Regions from separate parts of the Pseudocitrobacter sp. 73 genome, predicted to be linked through region 3. Evidence: predicted binding sites of a transcription regulator. Region 3 holds the regulator's gene; each other region holds the start of a gene.
The links. The regulator PurR, encoded in region 3, represses purine synthesis genes. The targets are predictions, from matches to a motif close to CANGCAAACGTTTGCNTG.
Positions count from the first base shown of each region.

Region 1: a site for PurR is predicted at 2,857-2,874, ahead of carA (glutamine-hydrolyzing carbamoyl-phosphate synthase small subunit). Genes of this name have one in related genera too.
Region 2: a site for PurR is predicted at 4,924-4,941, ahead of pyrD (quinone-dependent dihydroorotate dehydrogenase). Genes of this name have one in related genera too.

Region 1 covers NZ_VTZO01000009.1:252,983-261,198, forward strand. Annotated here, with positions in the region: gene citF (citrate lyase subunit alpha) at 1-200, shown strand, start outside; gene citX (citrate lyase holo-[acyl-carrier protein] synthase) at 200-751, shown strand; gene citG (triphosphoribosyl-dephospho-CoA synthase CitG) at 744-1,637, shown strand; gene dapB (4-hydroxy-tetrahydrodipicolinate reductase) at 1,818-2,639, shown strand; gene carA (glutamine-hydrolyzing carbamoyl-phosphate synthase small subunit) at 3,094-4,242, shown strand; gene carB (carbamoyl-phosphate synthase large subunit) at 4,261-7,482, shown strand; gene caiF (carnitine metabolism transcriptional regulator CaiF) at 7,706-8,101, shown strand; gene caiE (carnitine operon protein CaiE) at 8,142-8,216, opposite strand, start outside.
Region 2 covers NZ_VTZO01000001.1:172,118-180,333, reverse strand. Annotated here, with positions in the region: gene rlmKL (bifunctional 23S rRNA (guanine(2069)-N(7))-methyltransferase RlmK/23S rRNA (guanine(2445)-N(2))-methyltransferase RlmL) at 1-1,906, opposite strand, end outside; gene F0Q32_RS00745 (YcbX family protein) at 2,005-3,114, shown strand; gene zapC (cell division protein ZapC) at 3,111-3,653, opposite strand; gene pyrD (quinone-dependent dihydroorotate dehydrogenase) at 3,819-4,829, opposite strand; gene ssuE (NADPH-dependent FMN reductase) at 5,111-5,680, shown strand; gene pepN (aminopeptidase N) at 5,769-8,216, opposite strand, start outside.
Region 3 covers NZ_VTZO01000008.1:173,998-182,213, forward strand. Annotated here, with positions in the region: gene F0Q32_RS08065 (MFS transporter) at 1-43, opposite strand, end outside; gene F0Q32_RS08070 (YnhF family membrane protein) at 205-294, opposite strand; gene purR (HTH-type transcriptional repressor PurR) at 589-1,614, shown strand; gene punR (DNA-binding transcriptional activator PunR) at 1,611-2,543, opposite strand; gene punC (purine nucleoside transporter PunC) at 2,653-3,837, shown strand; gene cfa (cyclopropane fatty acyl phospholipid synthase) at 4,135-5,283, shown strand; gene F0Q32_RS08095 (riboflavin synthase) at 5,317-5,961, opposite strand; gene mdtK (MdtK family multidrug efflux MATE transporter) at 6,199-7,572, shown strand; gene zinT (metal-binding protein ZinT) at 7,606-8,216, opposite strand, start outside.

The DNA of each region.
Region 1 (8,216 bases), on a different contig from region 3:
CCGTAAACCCGGCGCGTCAGGACTTGATCGATAACCTGCGTGAGGCGGGTATTCCCATGATGACCATTGAGCAGTTGCAGCAGCGTGCGGAGCTGCTAACGGGTAAACCTCAACCGATTGAATTCACTGACCGTGTCGTGGCAGTCGTGCGCTATCGCGATGGCTCGGTGATAGACGTTATCCGCCAGGTTAAAGCCTGATGAAACGCGCAGATCTGCTCTTTGAAGGGCAGCCCGTTACGCTCACAGAGATGCTTCAGGCGCGCGAGCAGCGCGTTATTCGGCAGCAACGAATGCTGGGGCTTTATTGCCAGCCGCTGGTCTCTTTCACACTTGTTGCGCCCGGGCCTATCAAAAATAGCCCCGCCTGGCGCGATGTTGCCGAAGCCGCGCGTAAGGCCGTGTTAACACTGTGCCAGCGCTACGACTGGCGTATTGAAGGTAACGTGGAGTGTGTCGCGAATAGCGGGCCTGAATGGATGATAGCGGTCTGCGCGCCGTCGATAAGGTTGAAAGAGGTACTGGTCGAACTTGAGCGAATGCATCCGCTGGGGCGACTGTGGGATCTGGACGTCATTAATGAAGTTGGCACGGCAATTTCGCGACGAGAGCTTGGTCTTCCGGCGCGCCGTTGCCTGATTTGTGAGAAGGACGCGCATCTGTGCGCACGTGCCAGAACGCATTCGCTGGCGATGCTGCTGGACGACGTTGCCCGAAGGATTGAGAGCTATGAGCGAAATACTGATGACTGAATCGCCCGTAAACAAAGTCTGTGCTTTTGATGAGGAGAGCCTGGTAAAGCGGGTTCGTCTGGCCCTTCTCACCGAGGTACGCTTAACGCCTAAGCCCGGTCTGGTAGACATTCGTAATACGGGCGCGCACAAGGACATGGACCTGGCCGCTTTTGAAAGAAGCACGGCGGCGATTGCGCCGTGGATGGCCCGGTTTTATCAAATAGGTTATGAGTCAGCGACGGGAAACGCCGAGTGGGTGTTGCCTATGATCCGGCCAATTGGCGTTGCCTGCGAATGCGATATGTTGCAGGTGACGGGGGGCGTGAATACTCACCGCGGTGCAATTTTTGCGTTCGGTCTGCTTAGTGCGGCGATAGGTCGTTTGAATGCGCAGAATGTTCCACTGGAACAAAATCTGATGTGTGATGTAGTCGCGCAGTTTTGCCATCACCTGGTGGCAAAAGAGTTGTCGGTGCCAAAGGGCGGAAAACTCAGTAAAAGTGAGTCTCACTTTCTACAGTTTGGTCTGGCCGGCGCCCGTGGCGAAGCGGAAAGCGGTTTTCGCACCGTGCGTACGCAGGCGCTGCCGGTCTATAACCGGGTGATGGCAGAACTGGGAGATACGAATCTTGCACTCCTGCAAACCTTATTGCATCTCATGGCCTGGAACGATGACACCAATCTGGTGGCGCGCGGGGGATTATCGGGGCTCTATTACGTGCAACAGCAAGCGCAGAAATTGCTGTGGGAAGGTGGAGTATTACACCCCGGTGGAATTGAAGCCCTGCAGCAGCTTGATGATGAGTTGATTGCCCGCCATCTTAGCCCTGGCGGCAGCGCCGATCTGCTGGCGGTGACCTGGTTTTTAAGCCATTTTCCGGCTGGAATGCTTTTTAAGAACTAAATTCTGCTACTGGCTCCTCTTTTTAGCCATGATTCGTCCTTCCCGATGAATCATGGCTTTTACTGATATTCCCCTCTGTTTATCATTTAATTCTAATTATGGGCGTTTTCGGCTGGCGGCCTCCGGGCGGGCTGGTTACTCTGAGAACGGTTTACGCAAAATTAACAAAAGAGAATAGCTATGCATGATGCACAAATCCGTGTCGCCATTGCCGGGGCCGGTGGACGTATGGGGCGCCAGTTAATTCAGGCGGCGATGGCAATGGACGGCGTTCAGTTGGGCGCAGCGCTGGAGCGCGAAGGTTCCAGCCTGCTGGGCAGTGATGCGGGCGAACTGGCGGGTGCGGGGAAAACGGGCGTAACCGTTCAGAGCAGCCTCGACGCGGTTAAAGATGATTTTGATGTGTTTATCGATTTTACCCGTCCGGAAGGCACGCTGACGCATCTGGCGTTCTGTCGTGAACACGGGAAAGGCATGGTTATCGGGACCACCGGTTTTGATGATGCCGGCAAGCAGGCTATTCGCGATGCCTCTCAGGAGATAGCGATTGTCTTTGCCGCCAACTTCAGCGTCGGCGTAAACGTCATGCTGAAGTTGCTGGAGAAAGCGGCCAAAGTGATGGGCGACTATACCGACATCGAAATTATTGAAGCGCACCATCGTCACAAAGTGGATGCGCCATCAGGCACGGCGCTGGCGATGGGCGAGGCGATTGCCTCGGCGCTGAATAAAGATCTGAAAGAGTGCGCGGTATATAGCCGTGAAGGCTACACCGGTGAGCGCGTGCCGGGTACGATCGGTTTTGCGACGGTGCGTGCGGGCGATATCGTCGGCGAACATACGGCGATGTTCGCCGATATCGGCGAGCGCGTAGAGATTACGCACAAAGCGTCCAGCCGTATGACGTTTGCCAATGGCGCGGTGTGTTCGGCTTTGTGGCTGAAATCGAAACAAACTGGTCTTTTTGATATGCGTGATGTGCTTAATCTTAATGAATTATAGTATTTATTACCCATCGTGATGTGGTATTGCAGTCGGTAAGGTATTGATTGCATAGGGCGATATTTTATCGCCCTTTATTTTACTTGTTACGTATTGTTTTATATGTGAAGGCAGTAAAATAATAAGTTATCTTCGTGTTTGTGGTTATTTAAATGTAAATTTTGACCATCCGGTCTACTTTTTTCACGCCTGAGTCCATTTTTAACATTCTTCGTGCCCCGCAAGCGTTTTCCAGTGCAAGTTAGATGATCTTTTTGCCTGTTAAAAGCATCAGTTAAGGCCAGTGGCGCAAAATAATAATAAAAAATGCCCTTTAAGGTAGACTTTTGTCTGGGCTCTCTCTAGAATGCCGCCGTTTGCCAGAAATTCAAAGGTAAGCAGATTTGCATTGATTTATGTCACCATTGTGAATTAATATGCAAATAAAGTGAGTGAATATTCTCTGGAGGGTGTTTTGATTAAGTCAGCGCTATTGGTTCTGGAAGACGGAACCCAGTTTCACGGTCGGGCCATAGGGGCAACAGGTTCGGCGGTTGGGGAAGTCGTTTTCAATACTTCAATGACCGGTTATCAAGAAATCCTCACTGATCCTTCCTATTCCCGCCAAATCGTTACTCTTACTTATCCCCATATCGGCAATGTCGGCACCAATGCTGCTGACGAAGAGTCTTCTCAGGTTCATGCGCAGGGTCTGGTTATCCGTGACCTGCCGCTGATTGCCAGCAACTTCCGCAATACTGAAGATCTCTCTTCCTACCTGAAACGCCATAACATCGTGGCGATTGCCGATATCGATACCCGTAAGCTGACGCGTCTGCTGCGCGAGAAGGGCGCACAGAACGGTTGCATCATCGCAGGGGATAACCTGGATGCGGCGCTGGCGCTGGAAAAAGCCCGTGCGTTCCCGGGCCTGAACGGAATGGACCTGGCGAAAGAAGTCACCACCCGCGAATCCTACAGCTGGACGCAGGGTAGCTGGACACTGGCAGAAGAGCTGCCGGAAGCCAAAAAAGAAGAAGAGCTGCCATTCCACGTCGTTGCCTACGATTTTGGCGCGAAACGCAATATTCTGCGTATGCTGGTTGACCGTGGCTGTCGCCTGACCATCGTTCCGGCGCAAACGTCTGCGGAAGATGTGCTGAAGATGAACCCGGACGGCGTGTTCCTCTCCAACGGCCCCGGCGACCCGGCACCGTGTGATTACGCGATTACCGCGATTCAGACATTCCTCGAAACCGACATTCCGGTATTCGGCATCTGCCTGGGCCATCAGCTGCTGGCGCTGGCGAGCGGTGCGAAGACCATCAAGATGAAGTTCGGCCACCACGGCGGCAACCATCCGGTTAAAGATATCGATAAGAACGTGGTGATGATCACCGCGCAGAACCACGGTTTTGCAGTGGATGAAGCGACACTCCCGGCAAACCTGCGCGTGACGCATAAATCTCTGTTCGACGGCACGCTGCAAGGTATTCACCGTACCGATAAGCCAGCGTTCAGTTTCCAGGGTCACCCGGAAGCGAGCCCGGGCCCGCACGATGCCGCACCGCTGTTCGACCACTTTATCGAGCTTATTGAGCAATACCGTCAGTCCGCGAAATAATCAGGAGTTATAAAAGCCATGCCAAAACGTACAGACATAAAAAGTATCCTGATTCTGGGTGCGGGCCCGATTGTTATCGGCCAGGCGTGTGAGTTTGACTACTCCGGCGCCCAGGCGTGTAAAGCGCTGCGTGAAGAGGGTTACCGCGTCATTCTGGTGAACTCCAACCCGGCAACCATCATGACCGACCCGGAAATGGCCGATGCGACCTACATCGAGCCGATTCAGTGGGAAGTGGTACGCAAGATTATTGAAAAAGAGCGCCCGGATGCGGTGCTGCCAACCATGGGCGGCCAGACGGCGCTGAACTGCGCGCTGGAACTGGAGCGTCAGGGCGTGCTGGAAGAGTTCGGCGTCACCATGATTGGTGCCACCGCCGACGCGATTGATAAAGCAGAAGATCGCCGTCGCTTCGACGTGGCGATGAAGAAAATCGGCCTCGATACCGCGCGTTCCGGTATCGCGCACACTATGGAAGAAGCGCTGGCGGTTGCCGCTGACGTCGGCTTCCCGTGCATCATCCGTCCTTCCTTTACCATGGGCGGCACCGGCGGCGGTATCGCCTACAACCGCGAAGAGTTTGAAGAGATTTGCGAACGCGGCCTGGATCTCTCCCCGACCAATGAACTGCTGATTGATGAATCATTGATCGGCTGGAAAGAGTACGAGATGGAAGTGGTGCGTGATAAAAACGACAACTGCATCATCGTCTGCTCTATCGAAAACTTCGATGCGATGGGCATCCACACCGGTGACTCCATCACCGTGGCGCCGGCGCAAACCCTGACCGATAAAGAATACCAAATCATGCGTAACGCCTCGATGGCGGTACTGCGTGAAATCGGCGTTGAAACCGGCGGTTCTAACGTCCAGTTCTCAGTTAACCCGAAAAATGGTCGTCTGATTGTTATCGAAATGAACCCGCGCGTGTCTCGCTCCTCTGCACTGGCATCGAAAGCGACTGGCTTCCCGATTGCTAAAGTGGCGGCGAAACTGGCGGTCGGTTACACCCTTGATGAGCTGATGAACGACATCACCGATGGCCGTACTCCGGCTTCCTTCGAACCGTCCATCGACTACGTTGTGACCAAAATCCCGCGCTTTAACTTTGAGAAATTCGTCGGTGCGAATGACCGTCTGACCACCCAGATGAAATCCGTCGGGGAAGTGATGGCGATTGGTCGCACGCAGCAGGAATCTCTGCAAAAAGCACTGCGTGGCCTGGAAGTGGGCGCAACAGGGTTTGACCCGAAAGTGAGCCTGGATGACCCGGAAGCGCTGACCAAAATTCGTCGCGAGCTGAAAGACGCTGGCGCAGAGCGTATCTGGTACATCGCGGATGCGTTCCGTGCGGGCCTGTCCGTAGACGGCGTCTTCAACCTGACCAACATCGACCGCTGGTTCCTGGTACAGATTGAAGAACTGGTGCGTCTGGAAGAGAAAGTGGCGGAAGTGGGCATCAACGGCCTCGACGCAGACTTCCTGCGTAGCCTGAAACGTAAAGGCTTTGCCGACGCGCGTCTGGCTAAACTGGCAGGCGTACGCGAAGCGGAAATCCGTAAGCTGCGCGACCAGTACAACCTGCACCCGGTCTACAAGCGTGTGGATACCTGCGCGGCAGAATTCGCGACCGACACCGCGTACATGTACTCCACCTATGAAGAAGAGTGCGAATCCAACCCATCTGACCGTGACAAAATTATGGTTCTCGGCGGCGGCCCGAACCGTATCGGCCAGGGTATCGAATTCGACTACTGCTGCGTACATGCCTCGCTGGCGCTGCGCGAAGACGGTTACGAGACCATCATGGTGAACTGTAACCCGGAAACCGTCTCCACCGACTACGACACCTCCGACCGTCTCTACTTCGAGCCGGTTACCCTGGAAGATGTGCTGGAAATCGTGCGTATCGAGAAGCCGAAAGGCGTTATCGTCCAGTACGGCGGCCAGACCCCGCTGAAACTGGCGCGCGCACTGGAAGCCGCTGGCGTACCGGTTATCGGTACCAGCCCGGACGCCATCGACCGTGCGGAAGACCGTGAACGCTTCCAGCATGCGGTTGACCGTCTGAAACTGAAACAACCGGCAAACGCCACCGTCACCGCTATCGAAATGGCGGTTGAGAAAGCGAAAGAGATTGGCTACCCGCTGGTGGTGCGTCCGTCCTATGTCCTTGGCGGCCGCGCGATGGAAATCGTCTACGACGAAGCTGACCTGAAACGCTACTTCCAGACCGCCGTCAGCGTCTCTAACGACGCACCGGTTCTGCTCGACCGCTTCCTCGACGATGCGGTAGAAGTGGATGTGGACGCTATCTGCGACGGCGAAAGGGTGCTGATTGGCGGCATTATGGAGCACATCGAGCAGGCGGGCGTACACTCCGGTGACTCCGCATGTTCTCTGCCTGCGTACACTTTAAGCCAGGAAATTCAGGATGAGATGCGCCAGCAGGTGCAGAAACTGGCCTTCGAATTGCAGGTGCGCGGCCTAATGAACGTGCAGTTTGCGGTGAAAGATAACGAAGTCTACCTGATTGAAGTTAACCCGCGTGCGGCGCGTACCGTACCGTTCGTCTCTAAAGCGACCGGTGTTCCGCTGGCGAAAGTGGCGGCGCGCGTGATGGCAGGCAAAACGCTGGCCGAGCAGGGCGTGACCAAAGAAATCATCCCGCCGTACTACTCGGTGAAAGAAGTGGTGCTGCCGTTCAACAAATTCCCGGGCGTTGACCCGCTGTTAGGGCCAGAAATGCGCTCTACCGGGGAAGTGATGGGCGTGGGCCGCACGTTCGCAGAAGCGTTCGCTAAAGCGCAACTGGGCAGTAACTCCACCATGAAGAAACAGGGCCGCGCGCTGCTCTCCGTGCGCGAAGGCGACAAAGAACGCGTTGTTGACCTGGCGGCAAAACTGCTGAAGCATGGCTTCGAGCTGGACGCGACGCACGGCACGGCGATTGTGCTGGGCGAAGCAGGTATCAACCCACGTCTGGTGAACAAGGTGCATGAAGGTCGTCCGCACATTCAGGACCGTATCAAGAATGGCGAATACACCTACATCATCAACACCACTGCGGGTCGCCAGGCGATTGAAGACTCCAAGCTGATTCGCCGCAGCGCGCTGCAGTACAAGGTGCATTACGACACCACCCTGAACGGCGGTTTCGCAACGTCCATGGCGCTGAATGCGGATGCGAAAGAGAAAGTGATTTCGGTGCAGGAAATGCACGCGCAAATCACGAAGTAATCGCATTTCTCATCGTCTGATGAAACGGTTCCTGTAAAGGAACCGTTTTTTTTCGCCTTCAGTTCATTCCTGGTGCCCTTAATCTCTTTTCATTGTAACAACCACGATTTAGATCACATCCCTCAACATTTAAGTCGCATACCATTTCACATAACCCTGATTTTAATGTGGCTTAATGTGAGCAGGCCATAACAGATTTTTAATTCGTAAAAATGGTGTGAATATGAGTGAACAATGTGTTGGTAAGCCACTCTACTTGTTAATTGCCGAATGGATCATGGCAGAAGATCGTTGGGTAACCGCAAGAGAGATCTCCATTCATTTCGATATTGAACACAGCAAAGCGATTAATACACTTTCCTATATTCTCTCTGAGGTGGGAGAAATTAGCTGTGAAGTCAAAATGATCCCCAATAAGCTGGAAGGGCGAGGGTGTCAGTGTCAGCGGTTGGTAAAAGTGGTGGCCATTGATTCTCAGCTGTATGAGCGAGTTAATCAACATGTACGGGAAAAAATGGCGGGTGTGAGGAAAACGCCGCACATACCTGCGGTACCGCCAGCCGGGCTTAATCGTGAGCAAAAATGGCAAATGATGCTGTCGAAAAGTATGCGTCGGTAATCACGTTTGCCGGAGGGCGTAGCGCCGCCATCCGGCAACCTCAGCGTTTTGGTTTTACCTCTGTCGTCCCTTTCAGACGCGGGCGGTTTTCTTCCATCATCGTTAAAGGTTCGGT
Region 2 (8,216 bases), on a different contig from region 3:
GCAGGTGATCGCGCTGTACATCAAACGCATCTTCCATACGTTTTGAGTTGGAGAAGGTCGGCGGATCGATGAAGATCACGTCAAACTGTTCGTCGGTATCGCGCAGCCAGGCGAGCACATCCGCCTGCATCAGACGATGAGCACGACCGGTCAGGCCATTCAGACGCAGGTTACGCTCGGCCCATTCAAGATAGGTGCGTGACATATCCACCGTGGTCGTGGAACGCGCACCGCCGAGGCCCGCGTGCACGCTGGCGCTACCGGTGTAGGAGAAGAGGTTAAGGAAATCTTTGCCTTTGCTCATCTGACCCAGCATGCGACGGGCGATGCGGTGGTCGAGGAACAGGCCCGTATCGAGATAATCCGTCAGGTTAACCCACAGGCGGGCGTTATATTCGCTCACCTCCATGAAGTCGCCCTTCTCGTTCATTTTCTCGTACTGATTTTTGCCTTTCTGGCGCTCACGGGTTTTCAGCACCAGCTTGTTTGGCGCGATGCCCAGCACGGCGATAGTTGCGGCAATAATATCAAACAGGCGCTGACGTGCTTTGTGCGCATCAACGGTTTTCGGCGGCGCATATTCCTGCACGACGACCCAGTCAGCATAGCGATCGACCGCCACGTTATACTCCGGCAGGTCAGCATCGTACAGACGATAGCACTCAATGCCTTCCTGCTTCGCCCACTTCTCCAGTTTCTTGAGATTTTTGCGCAGACGGTTGGCATAGTCTTCCGCGACGGTGGCCTTCACTTCGCCGGTGCTTTCCGACACGTGATAGTTCTTCTGGATACAATCCAGCGGGCCGTTTTTGGCTTTAAACTGGCGTTCAGCACGCAGCGACACGCAGCTCAGCAGTTCCGGCGAGGCGCTGAACAGCGACAAATTCCAGCCGCCAAACTGGTTTTTCATGATGCGGCCCAGCAGGCTGTGCAGGGCAATCAGCGCCGGTTCGCTCTCCAGACGCTCACCGTATGGCGGGTTGCTGATAACGGTACCGTACGGGCCTTTCGGCAATGGATTGGTTAGCTGCGCCACGTCTTTTTGTTCGAAGGTAATCAGCTCGCCAATACCGGCGCGACGGGCGTTACTGCGCGCAATTTCCACTACGCGACGGTCGGTATCAGAGCCGTAAAAACGGGATTCATAAGCCGCAAGGCCTGCCCGTGCGCGGGTTTGCGCATCGGCTTTCACTTCCTGCCAGATAGCGTCGTCGTGCTGCGCCCAGCCGCCAAAGCCCCAGTGGCCGCGATGCAGCCCCGGCGCGCGATCGGTCGCCCACATCGCCGCTTCAATCAGCAGCGTACCGGAACCACACATCGGATCGAGCAGTGGCGTACCCGGCACCCAGCCAGAACGCATAACAATTGCCGCCGCCAGGTTCTCTTTGATTGGTGCCAGACCGGTACGATCGCGGTAGCCGCGCAGATGCAGGCCCTCACCGCTCAGATCGAGAGAGATAAACGCCTTCTCTTTGTTCAACCGCACGTTGATGCGCAGGTCCGGATTTTCACGATCGACATTCGGGCGCGGCAAATTCTTGCGCGTAAAGGCATCGACGATGGCGTCTTTTACTTTCAGCGCACCGTACTGGCTGTTACGGATCTCATCGTTCAGCCCGTTGAAGCTCACAGCAAAAGTGGCGTTCGGGGTAAAGATCTCCGTCCAGTTGATCGCCTGCACGCCGAGATAGAGGTCCAGATCGCTCCAGACACTGCACTCGCCCAGCGGCATCATGATGCGCGACGCCAGGCGACTCCACATCAGGCTTTGATAAAGAAGGCGCGTGTCTCCCTGAAAATGGACCCCACCCTGGGTTACTTTGCACTCTTGCGCGCCCAGACCTTCCAGTTCAGTTTTTAACAGCTCTTCCAGCCCACGGGCCGTACTGGCAAACAGAGAATTCATATCATCACTTTTACTTGCAGAAAATTGTTGCGCATTATAGCCAATCTCGGCCCCATGTCATAAAGTTAAAGGCTTATTTCTGACTCAGGGAATGCGTCATGCTGACGTTATCGCGACTTTTCATTCACCCGGTGAAATCCATGAGGGGTATCGGGCTCACTCACGCCTTTGCTGATATCAGCGGAATGGCGTTCGACCGCATCTTTATGGTGACCGAACCCGATGGCACGTTTATCACCGCGCGACAGTACCCGGCGATGGTGCGCTTCACCCCCGCTATTCTCCGCGACGGTCTGCATTTAACCGCACCCGATGGTAGCAGCGCATTGGTGCGTTTTGCCGATTTCACTGCGCAGGCTGCGCCAACGGAAGTGTGGGGCAACCATTTTACCGCCCACATCGCTCCGGATGCGATCAATCAATGGCTCTCGCCATTCTTTAAACGCGATGTGCAGTTGCGCTGGCTTGGCGACACGCTCACTCGCCGCGTAAAACGTCACGATGCGGTGCCGCTCTCCTTTGCCGACGGTTTCCCCTACCTGCTGACCAACGAAGCCTCGCTGCGCGATTTACAGCAGCGCTGCCCGGCCAGCGTCAAAATGGAGCAGTTCCGTCCGAATCTGGTGGTGACCGGTGCGCAGGCATGGGATGAAGATACCTGGAAGACGATTCGCATTGGCGAAGTCGTTTTTGACGTGGTGAAGCCGTGCAGTCGCTGCATTTTCACCACCATTAGCCCGGAACGAGGCCAGAAGCATCCGGCAGGCGAACCGCTGCATACGCTGCAGGCTTTCCGCACCGCGCAGGATAATGGCGACGTCGATTTCGGCCAGAACCTGATCCCGCGTAACAGCGGCGTGGTTCGTGTGGGCGATGAAGTGGAAGTCCTCGCCACCGGGCCTGGCAAACTGTACGGCGCGGGCGCAGATGACGACACGTTAGCCGTTGAAGATAACGCGGCCACCAAAGTCGATATCAGTTGGCAGGGACAAACCTTTAACGGGAATAACCAGCAGGTGTTACTGGAACAGCTTGAACAGCAGGGAATTCGTGTTCCCTACTCCTGCCGCGCGGGAATTTGTGGGAGCTGCCGCATTACGCTGGAAGAAGGTGAAGTGAGCCCGCTCAAGAAGAGCGCGATTGGCAACGATGGCACCATATTGTGCTGTAGCTGTGTGCCAAAAACCGCATTGAAATTGCGAAGTTAAACCGCCTGCTCCAGGCTGTAACCCGCCAGGCCTGGCTGGGGTTGCAGCCTGTCATTCATCACTTTGATAGCATCGCCCAACTGCATCATTCGCCCGGCCAGCACCAGCCCAGGCTGGGCCAGCAGACATAGCGCGGCGTTATCACCCGGCTCCACCACCAACAGATTGACCTGTTGATCGGTATCGCTCAGCCAAACGCATGCTGCATCACCCGTCACCGGGGACCAACAATCGCCATGGGCGCGGAAATGCCAGCTTTTCGGCATTTGCGGCTTCAGGAAGCGAATCGCCACCAGCGCATTAAGAATGAGTTCAGCGCGATGTTCTTTAGAGAGTTCGAGGTCGCGGCATTTTTCTTCAAAGGAGAAATAGAGCGCCGCGTCGTCAACGCAGAATCCGGTAGGGTCGAAGGCATCGGGAGTTAACATCCGGCGAGCAAAACGCGAACGGAACAACATGCCATTGGCTAAATCGAGCATCATACGATCGTGCTCTTCATCATAATACCAACGCCAGTTATCGTCTGGTTTAATTCGCATTGTCCGCTCCCCTCATTTCAGCATCCGTTTGCTGTGTAATCTTTCCCGCGTCGTTTTTACTGCCTAAATAATAAAAGACTAAAATGTTTAAATAAGCAACAATGAGGAAATATAAAGCAACCAGGGCTTAAAATAAAGCCCTGGTTCACATAATGAGATAAAAGATTAGATGTGGGTAACGATTTCTTTAATCAGCGGTGGGCCTTTAAAAATAAACCCGGAATAGATCTGCACCAGTGTCGCCCCGGCTGCAATCTTCTCGCGGGCGGCAATAACGGAATCAATTCCGCCTACGCCAATAATAGGCAAGCGCCCGTTTAATTCGCCGGAAAGCATACGGATAATTTCGGTGCTTTTTAATTGCAATGGACGACCACTCAGTCCACCGGTTTCATCGCAATTTTTCATCCCCTGGACCAGAGAACGATCCAATGTGGTATTGGTTGCGATCACCCCATCAATATTATGGCGAACTAAACTATCGGCAACCTGGATCAACTCTTCAACAGAAAGATCCGGCGCGATCTTCACTGCCACAGGAACATATTTATGATGTTTCGCCTGAAGTTCAGCCTGTTTATTTTTAATACTGGAAAGCAGATCATCCAGCGCGTCACCATATTGCAGTGTACGCAGCCCTGGGGTATTTGGCGAAGAGATATTGATGGCAATATATCCAGCATAAGCATAGATTTTTTCCATACAAATCAGATAGTCATCTTTACCCTGCTCAACCGGCGTATCTTTATTTTTACCGATATTAATACCCAGCACGCCGTCGAAATGTGCTTTTTTAACGTTCTCAACCAGGTTATCAACACCCAGGTTATTAAAGCCCATACGGTTGATCAAACCTTCGGCATCAACCAGACGGAAGATCCTCGGCTTATCGTTCCCCGGCTGTGGACGCGGGGTGACGGTGCCGATTTCGATCGAACCAAAACCCATCGCACCGAGCGCATCAATGCACTCGCCATTTTTGTCCAGACCGGCCGCCAGACCCAGCGGATTTTTGAAGGTCAATCCCATACAGCTCACCGGTTTTGAAGGCACTTTCTGGCGAACCAGCGCTTCAAACGGCGTTCCGGTTACCCGGCGTAATGACTGAAAAGTAAATTCATGAGCGCGCTCAGGATCGAGCTGGAAAAGGGCTTTACGAACGAAGGGGTAGTACATGAACTCTCCTGGATTCCCGGTGTGCAAACCGGGGGCGTATTATGTGCTATCCCGCACAGAAAGGGAATTGACCTGCGGCAAAAAAAGCGTATTAAACGCAATCGTTTTCCCAGGAGACCTTCTTCTTTCTCTCCCCCGCCCTTGTACGACGCCGCGCATATGCGTTTTTCGGCAATCGAACCGCAGAAAAATTATTTAGCGTTCGTTCGGGGGTCTGCGAGACTCATCCTTATTGTTATCAATGTTAGATAAATAACCACATTTTGTTATAAGGAGAGTGTATGCGCGTCATCACCTTAGCGGGAAGCCCGCGTTTTCCCTCACGTTCCAGCGCATTGCTGGAGTACGCCCGTGAAAAACTGGCGGCGGTGGATGTTGAGGTTTGCCACTGGCATTTGCAAAATTTCGAGCCAGAAGATTTGCTTTATGCACGTTTTGACAGCCCGGCACTGAAAACGTTGACCGAGCAACTGGCTCAGGCCGACGGCTTAATCGTTGCCACGCCGATTTATAAAGCGTCATTTTCCGGTGCGTTAAAAACGCTGCTGGATCTGCTGCCCGAACGTGCGCTGGAGGGGAAAGTGGTGCTGCCATTAGCCACAGGCGGTACGGTTGCTCATATGCTGGCGGTGGATTACGCACTGAAACCGGTACTGAGCGCGTTGAAAGCCCAGGAGATCCTGCATGGCGTGTTTGCCGACGACAGTCAGGTTACGGATTACCAGCACAAACCGAACTTCAGCCCTAACCTGCAGGGGCGTCTGGATAGTGCGCTGGAGACATTCTGGCAGGCCCTTCACCGCCGTGATATTCGTGTTCCGGCGTTTCATCAGCAGTTTGAACATGCGTAAAAAAAGCCGGGTGGCGGCTACGCCTTACCCGGCCTACCAGAGAATGTCATTCCAGGCCGAATAAGCGAAGCGCCATCCGGCACTGTTGTTACGCTAACGCTTTGGTAATCTTCTCGTACAGATCCCCGGAAAGATTCTCCAGCCCTTTCAACTGCTCCAGCGCCGCACGCATCAGCGCCTGACGTTTTGCATCATAACGTTTCAGGCGGATCAGCGGCTCAATCAGGCGTGAAGCCACCTGCGGGTTACGACTATTGAGTTCAGTCAGCATCTCAACCAGGAACTGATAGCCGCTACCGTCCAGCGCGTGGAACGCAGCCGGGTTACTGCTGGCGAATGCGCCAATCAGTGAGCGTATACGGTTCGGGTTGTTCATGGTGAATGAGCGGTGATTCAACAGCTTGCGCACCGTTTCCAGCACGTTATCCGCCGGGCTGGTGGCTTGCAGGATGAACCATTTGTCCATCACCAGGCCATCCTGATGCCATTTGTCGTCGTACTCCTGCATCAGCACATCGCGGCACGGCAGCTCTGCCGCTACGGATGCCGCTAACGCCGCCAGCGCATCAGTCATATTGTCGGCCTGATGATATTGCTGGCGCACCAGTTTATCCGCCAGTTCGCGCTCGCCAAACGCCAGATAGCGCAGGCAAGTATTACGCAGCGAACGCTTGCCGATATCTTCATGCTCAACACGATACTCCGGCAATTTGTTGGCGTTATAGATAACCAGGAATTCATCTGCCAGTTCATTGGCAAGCGTGCGGGTCAGCGCTTCGCGAACGGCAGCGATGGCGATCGGGTCGATAACATCGAACAGTTCTGCGATTTCGTTGGCCGACGGCAGGGTCAAAATCTCAGCCGCCAGCGCTGGGTCGATTTTCTCATCCAGCAGGATGGCGCGGAACGCATCAGCCACATGCACAGGCAGCGACAACGGCTGATTCTGCTGGTGACGGTTGACGTTAATCTTGATGTAGTTGGCCAGCAGGCTTTGCGCCGCATCCCAGCGGGAGAAGTCGTTACGCGCATGACGCATCAGGAAGGTTAATTGCTGATCGCTCCACTTATATTCCAGCTTAACGGGGGCTGAAAACTCACGCAGCAGCGACGGCACCGGCTGGAAGTAGACGTTATCGAAGATAAAGGTCTGCTCTGCCTGGGTGACGTTGAGCACGTTATGTACCGGATGCCCGTCTTTCTGCAACGGGATCACCTTCCCTTCGTTATCATACAGTTCGATATCGAATGGGATGTGCAGCGGCTGTTTTTCCTGCTGCTCTGCCGTCGCTGGCGTACGCTGGCTAATGGTCAGCGTATACTGCTCGGTTTCCGGGTTGTAATCATCATGCACGCTGACGATTGGCGTACCAGACTGGCTATACCAGCGGCGGAAATGCGACAGATCAACGTTGGAGGCATCTTCCATCGCCTGTACAAAATCATCACAGGTTGCGGCACTGCCGTCATGACGTTCGAAGTAGAGCTGCATCCCTTTCTGGAAATTCGCTTCCCCCAGCAGGGTATGCAGCATGCGAATCACTTCCGCGCCCTTCTCGTAGACGGTCAGAGTGTAGAAGTTGTTCATCTCGATAACACTATCCGGGCGAATTGGATGCGCCATCGGGCTGGCATCTTCTGCAAACTGCAACCCGCGCATAGTACGCACGTTATTGATGCGATTCACCGCGCGCGAACCGAGGTCGGAGCTGAACTCCTGGTCGCGGAAAACGGTTAAGCCTTCTTTCAGGCTGAGCTGGAACCAGTCGCGGCAAGTGACGCGGTTCCCGGTCCAGTTATGGAAATATTCGTGACCGATGACGCGTTCGATATCGAGATAATCTTTATCCGTCGCGGTGTCGGTACGCGCCAGCACATATTTGGAGTTAAAGATGTTGAGACCTTTATTCTCCATCGCGCCCATATTAAAGAAGTCAACGGCGACAATCATATAGATGTCGAGGTCGTATTCGAGGCCGAAACGCTCCTCATCCCATTTCATGGAGTTTTTCAGTGAGGTCATCGCCCACGGCGCGCGATCAAGGTTACCGCGATCGACAAACAGCTCCAGCGCCACCTGGCGCCCGGAACGGGTGGTGAAGGTATCGCGCAGGACATCGAAGTCTCCCGCGACCAGCGCGAACAGGTAGCACGGTTTCGGGAACGGATCCTGCCACTGCACCCAGTGACGGCCATTATCCAGCTCGCCTTGCGCGACGCGGTTGCCGTTAGACAGCAGGAACGGATACTTCGCTTTATCGGCGGTAATTTTGGTAGTGAAACGCGCCAGAACGTCCGGGCGATCGAGATAATAAGTGATGTGACGGAAACCTTCCGCCTCGCATTGCGTACACAGCGCTTCGCCAGACTGGTAAAGCCCTTCCAGCGCGGTGTTCGACGCCGGGCTGATTTCATTCACAATTAGCAGCGTAAAACGCTCTGGCAAGCCGCTGATAACCAGTTGCTTCTCTTCTTCTTTATAGTTCGTCCACTGCTCGCCGTTCACATGTACGGAAATAAGCGTCAAATCTTCGCC
Region 3 (8,216 bases):
ATGCGCCTACGGCTAACGCCAGTAAGGGATAATTCACTTTCATGCTTTGACTCCGATTTGCCGCTAACGCAGGGCGGCGTGACAACAGAATGCAAAAGCATGACATCAATCACAAAAAAACAGAAGTGAACAAATCAGCAAAATATTTTTGCTGAAATGATAACAATCGCAGAGAGGGAGAGCCGTCTCTCCCTTTAGGATGGGTTAATGCAGGACGGCGGTCAGCGCGGCAGCAACGATCAGCGCCAGCGTAATAACCGTAGTGGTAATTGACATCTTCAGTTCAGTACTCATCAATTTTTCTCCTTATTATCCCCACACCAAAAGTGAGCTATGTCATTTTTGCACACTTATTCGCAAAAATCTTCCCGGATTTCACGCAATAACCGATTTTGCGCTTCCACTTTTGTCAAAGATAAGACAAAATTCGACGCTTATTAAAAAGTGTATCGGCCATTGACCCCCTCCTGTCGTCCTGTGTCGTTTTCCCGGCGAACCGCAATTCATAACATTGCGCCAGGGTGAGTGAAGGCAAACGTTTTCGTATTGAATCGATCAGGGGCAGGCCCGGGTCTGGAGTGAGATGGAATGGCAACTATTAAAGATGTAGCGAAGCGCGCAAACGTTTCCACTACAACTGTATCACATGTGATTAACAAGACGCGTTTTGTCGCCGAAGAGACGCGTGAAGCGGTGTGGGCGGCAATCAAAGAATTGCACTACTCTCCCAGCGCCGTGGCCCGCAGCCTGAAGGTCAATCACACCAAATCCATTGGTTTGTTGGCGACCAGCAGTGAAGCTGCCTACTTTGCAGAAATTATTGAAGCTGTTGAGAAAAACTGCTTCCAGAAAGGCTATACCCTGATCCTCGGCAACGCGTGGAACAATCTTGAGAAACAGCGCGCATACCTCTCCATGATGGCGCAGAAACGCGTCGATGGTCTGCTGGTAATGTGTTCCGAATATCCGGAACCACTGCTGCAGATGCTGGAAGAGTACCGTCATATTCCGATGGTGGTTATGGACTGGGGTGAAGCGAAAGCCGACTTTACCGATTCGGTTATCGATAACGCCTTCGAAGGCGGCTATATGGCCGGCCGTTATCTGGTGGAGCGTGGGCATCGCGAAATTGGCGTTATCCCAGGCCCACTTGAGCGCAATACGGGTGCGGGTCGTCTGGCTGGCTTTATGAAAGCCATGGAAGAGATGATGATTAAGGTGCCGGAAAACTGGATTGTTCAGGGTGATTTTGAACCGGAATCCGGTTATCGTGCAATGCAGCAAATTCTGTCCCAGAATCCGCGCCCTACCGCTATCTTCTGCGGTGGCGATGTCATGGCAATGGGCGCATTATGCGCCGCAGACGAAATGGGGCTGCGCGTGCCGCAGGATATCTCGCTGATTGGTTACGACAACGTGCGCAACTCGCGTTTCTTTACGCCAGCACTGACCACCATCCACCAGCCGAAGGATTCCCTCGGGGAAACCGCCTTCAACATGCTGATGGACCGAATTGTCAGTAAACGCGAAGAGTCGCAGTCCATCGAGGTGCACCCACGCCTGATTGAACGCCGCTCCGTGGCCGACGGCCCGTTCCGCGACTATCGTCGTTAAGCCTCTTTGCGAACGCTCGCTGCGGGCGTTCGCAACCATTCACTGTTCAACGTTTCACTGTCCCCCAAATAGGCTAATAACCAGCTTAGCGCCGGTGAACTGTCGTTTTGCTGCCAGGTCAGACAACAGGCCGCATCGGGAAACGGGTTTTCCAGTTCCAGAGCAACCCATTCGCCTTTATCTACCTTCGGTCGCGCAAAATGCTCTGGCACCATGCCAACGCATAACCCTGCGGATAAGCAGGTTTCTGACGATTCCCAGTCAGGCACCACGACCCTTTTCTGATTATCCAGCAACCATGTGGTACGTTTAGGTAACGAACGTGACGTATCTTCACGCACCAGCGACGGCCAGTTGCGCAACACATCATCACTGAGTGGCCCTGTCATTTGCGCCAGTGGATGGGAACGGGCTACCACGCACTGCCAGCTCAGCATGCCCATATCCCGAAACGCATAGCGACCACCAACCGGTATCGCGCGCGTCGCGCCAATCGCTAACTCAACTCGCCCATCCGCCAGCGCATCCCACACGCCATTAAATACTTCCTGATACACCAGCAGCTCTACATCACTGAAGTGGCGATAAAAATCGACAATCATTTGTCGGGTGCGCTCTGGTTTTACGATATTGTCTACCGCAATCGCCAGCTGTCCTCGCCAGCCATTGGCTATCTGTTGACACTGCTGACGGGTGATCTGCATTTTTTTGATAACAGAGCGTCCCTCCTTCAAAAACCATGCCCCTGCCGGGGTTAATTCCACATCCCGATGACGGCGTTCGAAGAGCGGAACAGCCAGCCACTCCTCAAGTTGACGCACCGTATAGCTGATAGCAGAAGGCACACGATGCAGCTCATTTGCCGCGCCGCTAAAGCTTCCGTTACGCGCAACCGCATCCACAACTTCCAGTGAATATTCAGACCACATATTCTGCCTACAAAATTTTTGAAACCAAGACGCAAATATTAGCGTTTCACAAGCCAGATTTCACTCTCTACACTCTCAGCCTCCTCATCTGTACAAAAAAGGCGTTTTTATGCAACCTGGGAAAGGATTTTTAGTCTGGCTGGCCGGCCTGAGCGTATTGGGCTTTTTGGCCACCGATATGTATCTTCCGGCCTTTGCCGCGATTCAACGCGATCTGCAAACACCGGCGGCCGCCGTGAGCGCGAGCCTGAGTTTGTTCCTCGCCGGGTTCGCCGTGGCACAGCTGCTGTGGGGCCCACTCTCAGATCGCTATGGACGCAAGCCAGTTCTGCTGATTGGCCTGACGATTTTTGCCCTTGCTTGTCTGGGAATGTTGTGGGTACGTGATGCCACCACCCTGCTTATTCTGCGATTCGTGCAGGCTGTCGGCGTATGTGCCGCCGCGGTAACCTGGCAGGCGATGGTGACCGATTATTATCCGGCACAGCGAACTAACCGTATTTTCGCGACCATTATGCCGCTGGTCGGGCTTTCTCCTGCGCTGGCACCGCTGCTGGGAAGCTGGATCCTGCACCACTTCGAGTGGCAGGCTATCTTTGCAACGCTCTTTGCCATCACGCTGATTTTGATGATCCCCGCGTTGCGCCTGAAACCCGCTCACAAAAAGGTCGCGGTCAGTGGCGATAAGCTGACATTTATGAAGCTGTTACACAGTCGCGATTATCGCGGTAACGTCCTGGTGTATGCGGCCTGCTCGGCAAGCTTCTTCGCCTGGTTGACGGGCTCGCCGTTTATTCTGAATGCGATGGGATATAGCCCGACCGTGATTGGATTGAGCTATGTTCCACAAACCATTGCGTTTCTCGTCGGTGGTTATGGCTGTCGCGCGGCACTGCAAAAGTGGGATGGTGCAAAACTGCTGCCATGGCTGCTGTTGATTTACGCTGTCAGCGTATTTGCCACCTGGGGCGTCGGCCTCACCGCGCATGTCTCGCTCACCGCGCTGCTGATTCCATTCTGCGTGATGGCAATGGCTAACGGCGCGATTTACCCGATTGTGGTAGCACGCGCGCTGCGACCGTTCCCTCAGGCAACAGGCCGTGCGGCAGCATTACAGAATACGCTGCAATTAGGTCTTTGCTTCCTGGCAAGCCTGGTGGTTTCTTCACTGATTGCCGCCCCGCTGCTGGCCACCACCAGCGTGATGGTCGCCACCGTCGTTCTCGCCGGTATAGGCTACAAGATGCAGGCTGGCGCAGAGGAAAATTCAGCTGAAGAAACTTCACGCGCCTAACATCATGAATATCAATGTTATTGACTCGTAGTTAGTTTGCTAAGAAATTTAATTGAATCAGTAGATTTTGCGTCCTATACTGGATCGGTATCACATAATTACGATAGTTATTACTTGTTAACGGGAGCAGGACGCCTCCCGGTTCTCCATGGATGGTCTTTTCGGCAAGGGTAATCTCCCTTCCTCTGTGCTACGTCGGATAGCAGGCTCACGGAAGTTCCGTGAGATTTCTCACAAACTCTAAAAAGCGTCTACGCTGTTTTAAGGTTCTGATCACCGGGTCGGGATGGAGAAGCTATGAGCTCATCGTGTATAGAAGAAGTAAGCGTACCGAATGATGACTGGTACCGCATCACCAATGAACTGTTAAGCCGGGCAGGCATCGAAATCAACGGCAACCGCCCCGCAGACTTGCAGGTTAAAAACCCCCAGTTTTTTAAACGTGTATTGCAGGAAGGTTCCCTGGGGTTAGGCGAAAGCTATATGGACGGTTGGTGGGAATGCGAGCGTCTGGATATTTTCTTCCAGAAAGTCCTGCGCGCGGGACTGGAAAATCAACTTCCCCGCCACCTGAAAGATACGCTGCGAATCGCAGCGGCCCGTCTGTTTAATCTGCAAAGTAAAAAACGTGCCTGGATGGTCGGTAAAGAGCATTACGATCTTGGCAACGATCTCTTCAGCCGCATGCTGGATCCCTTTATGCAGTACTCCTGTGGCTACTGGAAGGATGCCCAGACACTCGAAGAGGCCCAGCAGGCGAAGCTCAATTTGATTTGCCAGAAACTGAAACTTGAGCCCGGTATGCGCGTGCTGGATATTGGCTGCGGCTGGGGCGGGCTGGCGCAGTTTATGGCCGAGCATTACGGCGTGAGTGTGGTGGGCGTAACCATTTCTACTGAGCAGCAAAAAATGGCGCAACAGCGTTGTGAAGGGTTAGACGTGACTATTCTGCTCCAGGACTATCGCGACCTGAACGATAAGTTTGACCGTATCGTTTCTGTCGGCATGTTTGAGCACGTCGGGCCGAAAAACTACGCTACTTATTTCTCAGTGGTGGACAGAAATCTCAAACCAGACGGGTTATTCCTGCTACACACTATCGGTTCAAAACGTACAGACCTGAATGTTGATCCGTGGATCAATAAATACATCTTCCCGAACGGCTGCCTCCCCTCCGTGCGCCACATTGCGGATGCCAGCGAGCCCCATTTTGTGATGGAAGACTGGCACAACTTTGGCGCGGATTACGACACCACGCTCATGGCCTGGCATGACCGTTTTCTGGAAAGCTGGCCGGAAATCGCTGACAACTATTCGGAACGTTTCAAAAGAATGTTTTCGTATTATCTGAATGCCTGCGCGGGGGCGTTTCGCGCACGCGACATTCATCTCTGGCAGGTGGTGTTCTCGCGGGGCGTAGAACACGGTTTACGCGTCGCACGCTAGTTAATCTCCCCCGGCATCCGCCGGGGGATTTTTTTAGGCTTCAGGCTGCGCGGCTGCGATGGCTGCGGCTTCTTTGGCTGCCAGTACGCGTTCCACCGTATCAACAACGGCCTGCGTCTGCGGGTCAATCTCGATATTGATTTTATCGCCCAGACGCTTCGCGCCAAGGGTGGTGCGTTGCAGCGTTTCCGGAATCAGATGCACGCAGAAGCGCGTTGGCGTCACTTCACCGACCGTCAGGCTGATGCCATCAATACCGATAAAGCCTTTATACAGGATGTACTTCATCAGTGACGGATCCTGGATTTTAAACCAGATCTGCTTGTTGTTTTCGGAGGTGACAATTTTCGCCACTTCCGCAGTAGTCATAATATGGCCCGACATCAAATGCCCGCCAATTTCGTCGCTGAATTTCGCCGCGCGCTCTACGTTAACCACATCGCCGACGTTCACATCACCCAGATTAGTGATACGCAACGTCTCTTTCATCAGATCAAAGCTAATCTGATTACCGTTTATTTCGGTCACGGTCAGACAGCAGCCGTTGTGCGCTACCGATGCGCCCGTTTCCAGGCCATCAAGCATGTAGTCCGGCAGCTCTACAACGTGCGTACGGAAATTGGGTTTTTCATCGATGGACACGATTTTTGCCGTGCCCTGCACAATACCAGTAAACATGCACTTAACTCCTGTCGATAATTACTCCGGCGGGGCTTACGGCCACACCGTATTTTCTGATACGAACAATAACAGTTGCCCAAACAGGTTGCCAGCCTCGGCGTAAAGACGTCGATTTTTAGACTGGCTTAATGGCAAATCCCCGCTACAATAGCTGGCAATCCTCTTTATTATCTTCTTGCTGCCTGTTCAGGCGGCTTTTCTGTCTCTCAAATAACAAAAAATATAGGTGTTAACGTGCAGAAGTATTTTAGCGAAGCGCGTCAGTTATTGGCTCTGGCTATCCCCGTTATTCTTGCGCAGGTTGCCCAAACGGCAATGGGGTTTGTGGATACCGTGATGGCGGGTGGTTACAGCGCGACCGATATGGCCGCCGTGGCTATCGGAACCTCCATCTGGTTACCGGCGATTTTATTTGGTCATGGTCTGCTGCTGGCGCTGACGCCCGTCATTGCTCAGCTCAATGGCTCAGGCCGGCGCGATCGTATCGCAGCGCAGGTTAGCCAGGGATTCTGGCTGGCAGGCCTGGTGTCCGTGTTAATTATGGTTGTTCTGTGGAACGCGGGCTATATCATCCGCTCGATGCATAATATCGACCCGGCGCTGGCGGATAAAGCCGTCGGCTATTTACGCGCGCTGCTGTGGGGGGCGCCGGGCTATCTGTGCTTCCAGGTCGCGCGTAACCAGTGCGAAGGGCTGGCGAAAACCAAACCGGGCATGGTGATGGGGTTTATTGGTTTACTGGTCAACATTCCGGTGAACTATATCTTTATCTACGGTCATTTCGGCATGCCGGAACTGGGCGGTGTGGGCTGTGGTGTCGCCACGGCGGCGGTCTATTGGGTGATGTTTATCAGCATGCTCTACTATGTTAAGCATGCCGGTTCTATGCGCGATATTCGCAATAACAACGGTTTTGTTAAACCCGATGTTACCGTTCTTAAACGCCTCTCTTCACTCGGGTTGCCGATTGCGCTGGCGCTGTTTTTCGAAGTCACGCTGTTTGCCGTGGTGGCATTGTTGGTGTCGCCGTTGGGTATTGTCGATGTCGCAGGCCACCAGATTGCGCTGAACTTCAGCTCGTTGATGTTCGTTCTGCCGATGTCGCTGGCGGCAGCGGTCACGATTCGCGTGGGGTTCCGTTTGGGCCAGGGCTCAACCCTCGATGCACAAACATCGGCCTGGACCGGGCTGGGTGTCGGCGTTTGCATGGCGGTGCTGACGGCCATTTTCACCGTGTCGCTGCGCGAGCATATCGCCCTGCTGTATAACGATAATCCTGAAGTGGTCACGCTCGCGGCACAGTTGATGTTGCTGGCGGCGCTGTACCAGATTTCTGACTCCATTCAGGTGATCGGCAGCGGTATTTTACGTGGCTATAAAGATACGCGTTCCATCTTCTTTATCACCTTTATCGCCTATTGGGTGTTGGGCCTGCCAAGCGGTTACGTGCTGGCGCTCACCGATCTGGTGGTTGAGAGAATGGGGCCTGCCGGTTTTTGGCTCGGCTTTATCATCGGACTGACCTCTGCGGCGATTATGATGATGCTGAGAATGCGCTTTTTACAGCGTCAGCCCTCAAACCTGATATTGCAGCGAGCTTCGCGCTAATCCTTTAAAAGCCGCATCCGTGCGGCTTTTTCATTAATGATGCAGCATTTCATCAACGACCTGCTCTGTGGTCATTTGCCACGGATAGTAGGTCGGCCAGTTATCCATCTCTTTCAACAGCGCTTCCTGTGATGTGTTGCCCATAAAAATGTGGAAATGGGCGGATTTACGCGGCGCAATGGTGTGATCGCTAAACTGTACGAATTTTGGCGCGGCTGAGCCTGCATCCTGGCACTCAAAGAGATAACGTACACCTTTTTTACCTGAGGTATAGGTCAATATTTTATGCCCGGCATAACGGTAGTGACACGAATTAATCTTATCGCCGACATGAAATTCCATCACGCCATTTTCAATACCGATTGTCCCGACATTGGTCGCATACCCTTTGCGGTAATAAGCCTTGATCTGTTCGGCGGTCTTACCCGGTTCCTTTTCCGCTTTTTGCTTAAATACCGGATCAAGGTCGCCTTTAAGCAGCAGGTCGTTAACGGATTGCCAAACGCCATCCCAGTCAGAAAGCGCACGATCTTTAACCGCACTGTCCTCAAAAATACCGTTCGCCGCTTGTTGCTCGGCTGCCGTCAAAGGTACGCCGTGACTGTGGTCGCCATGCGCAAATGCAGCACTGGTCATCATCAGCG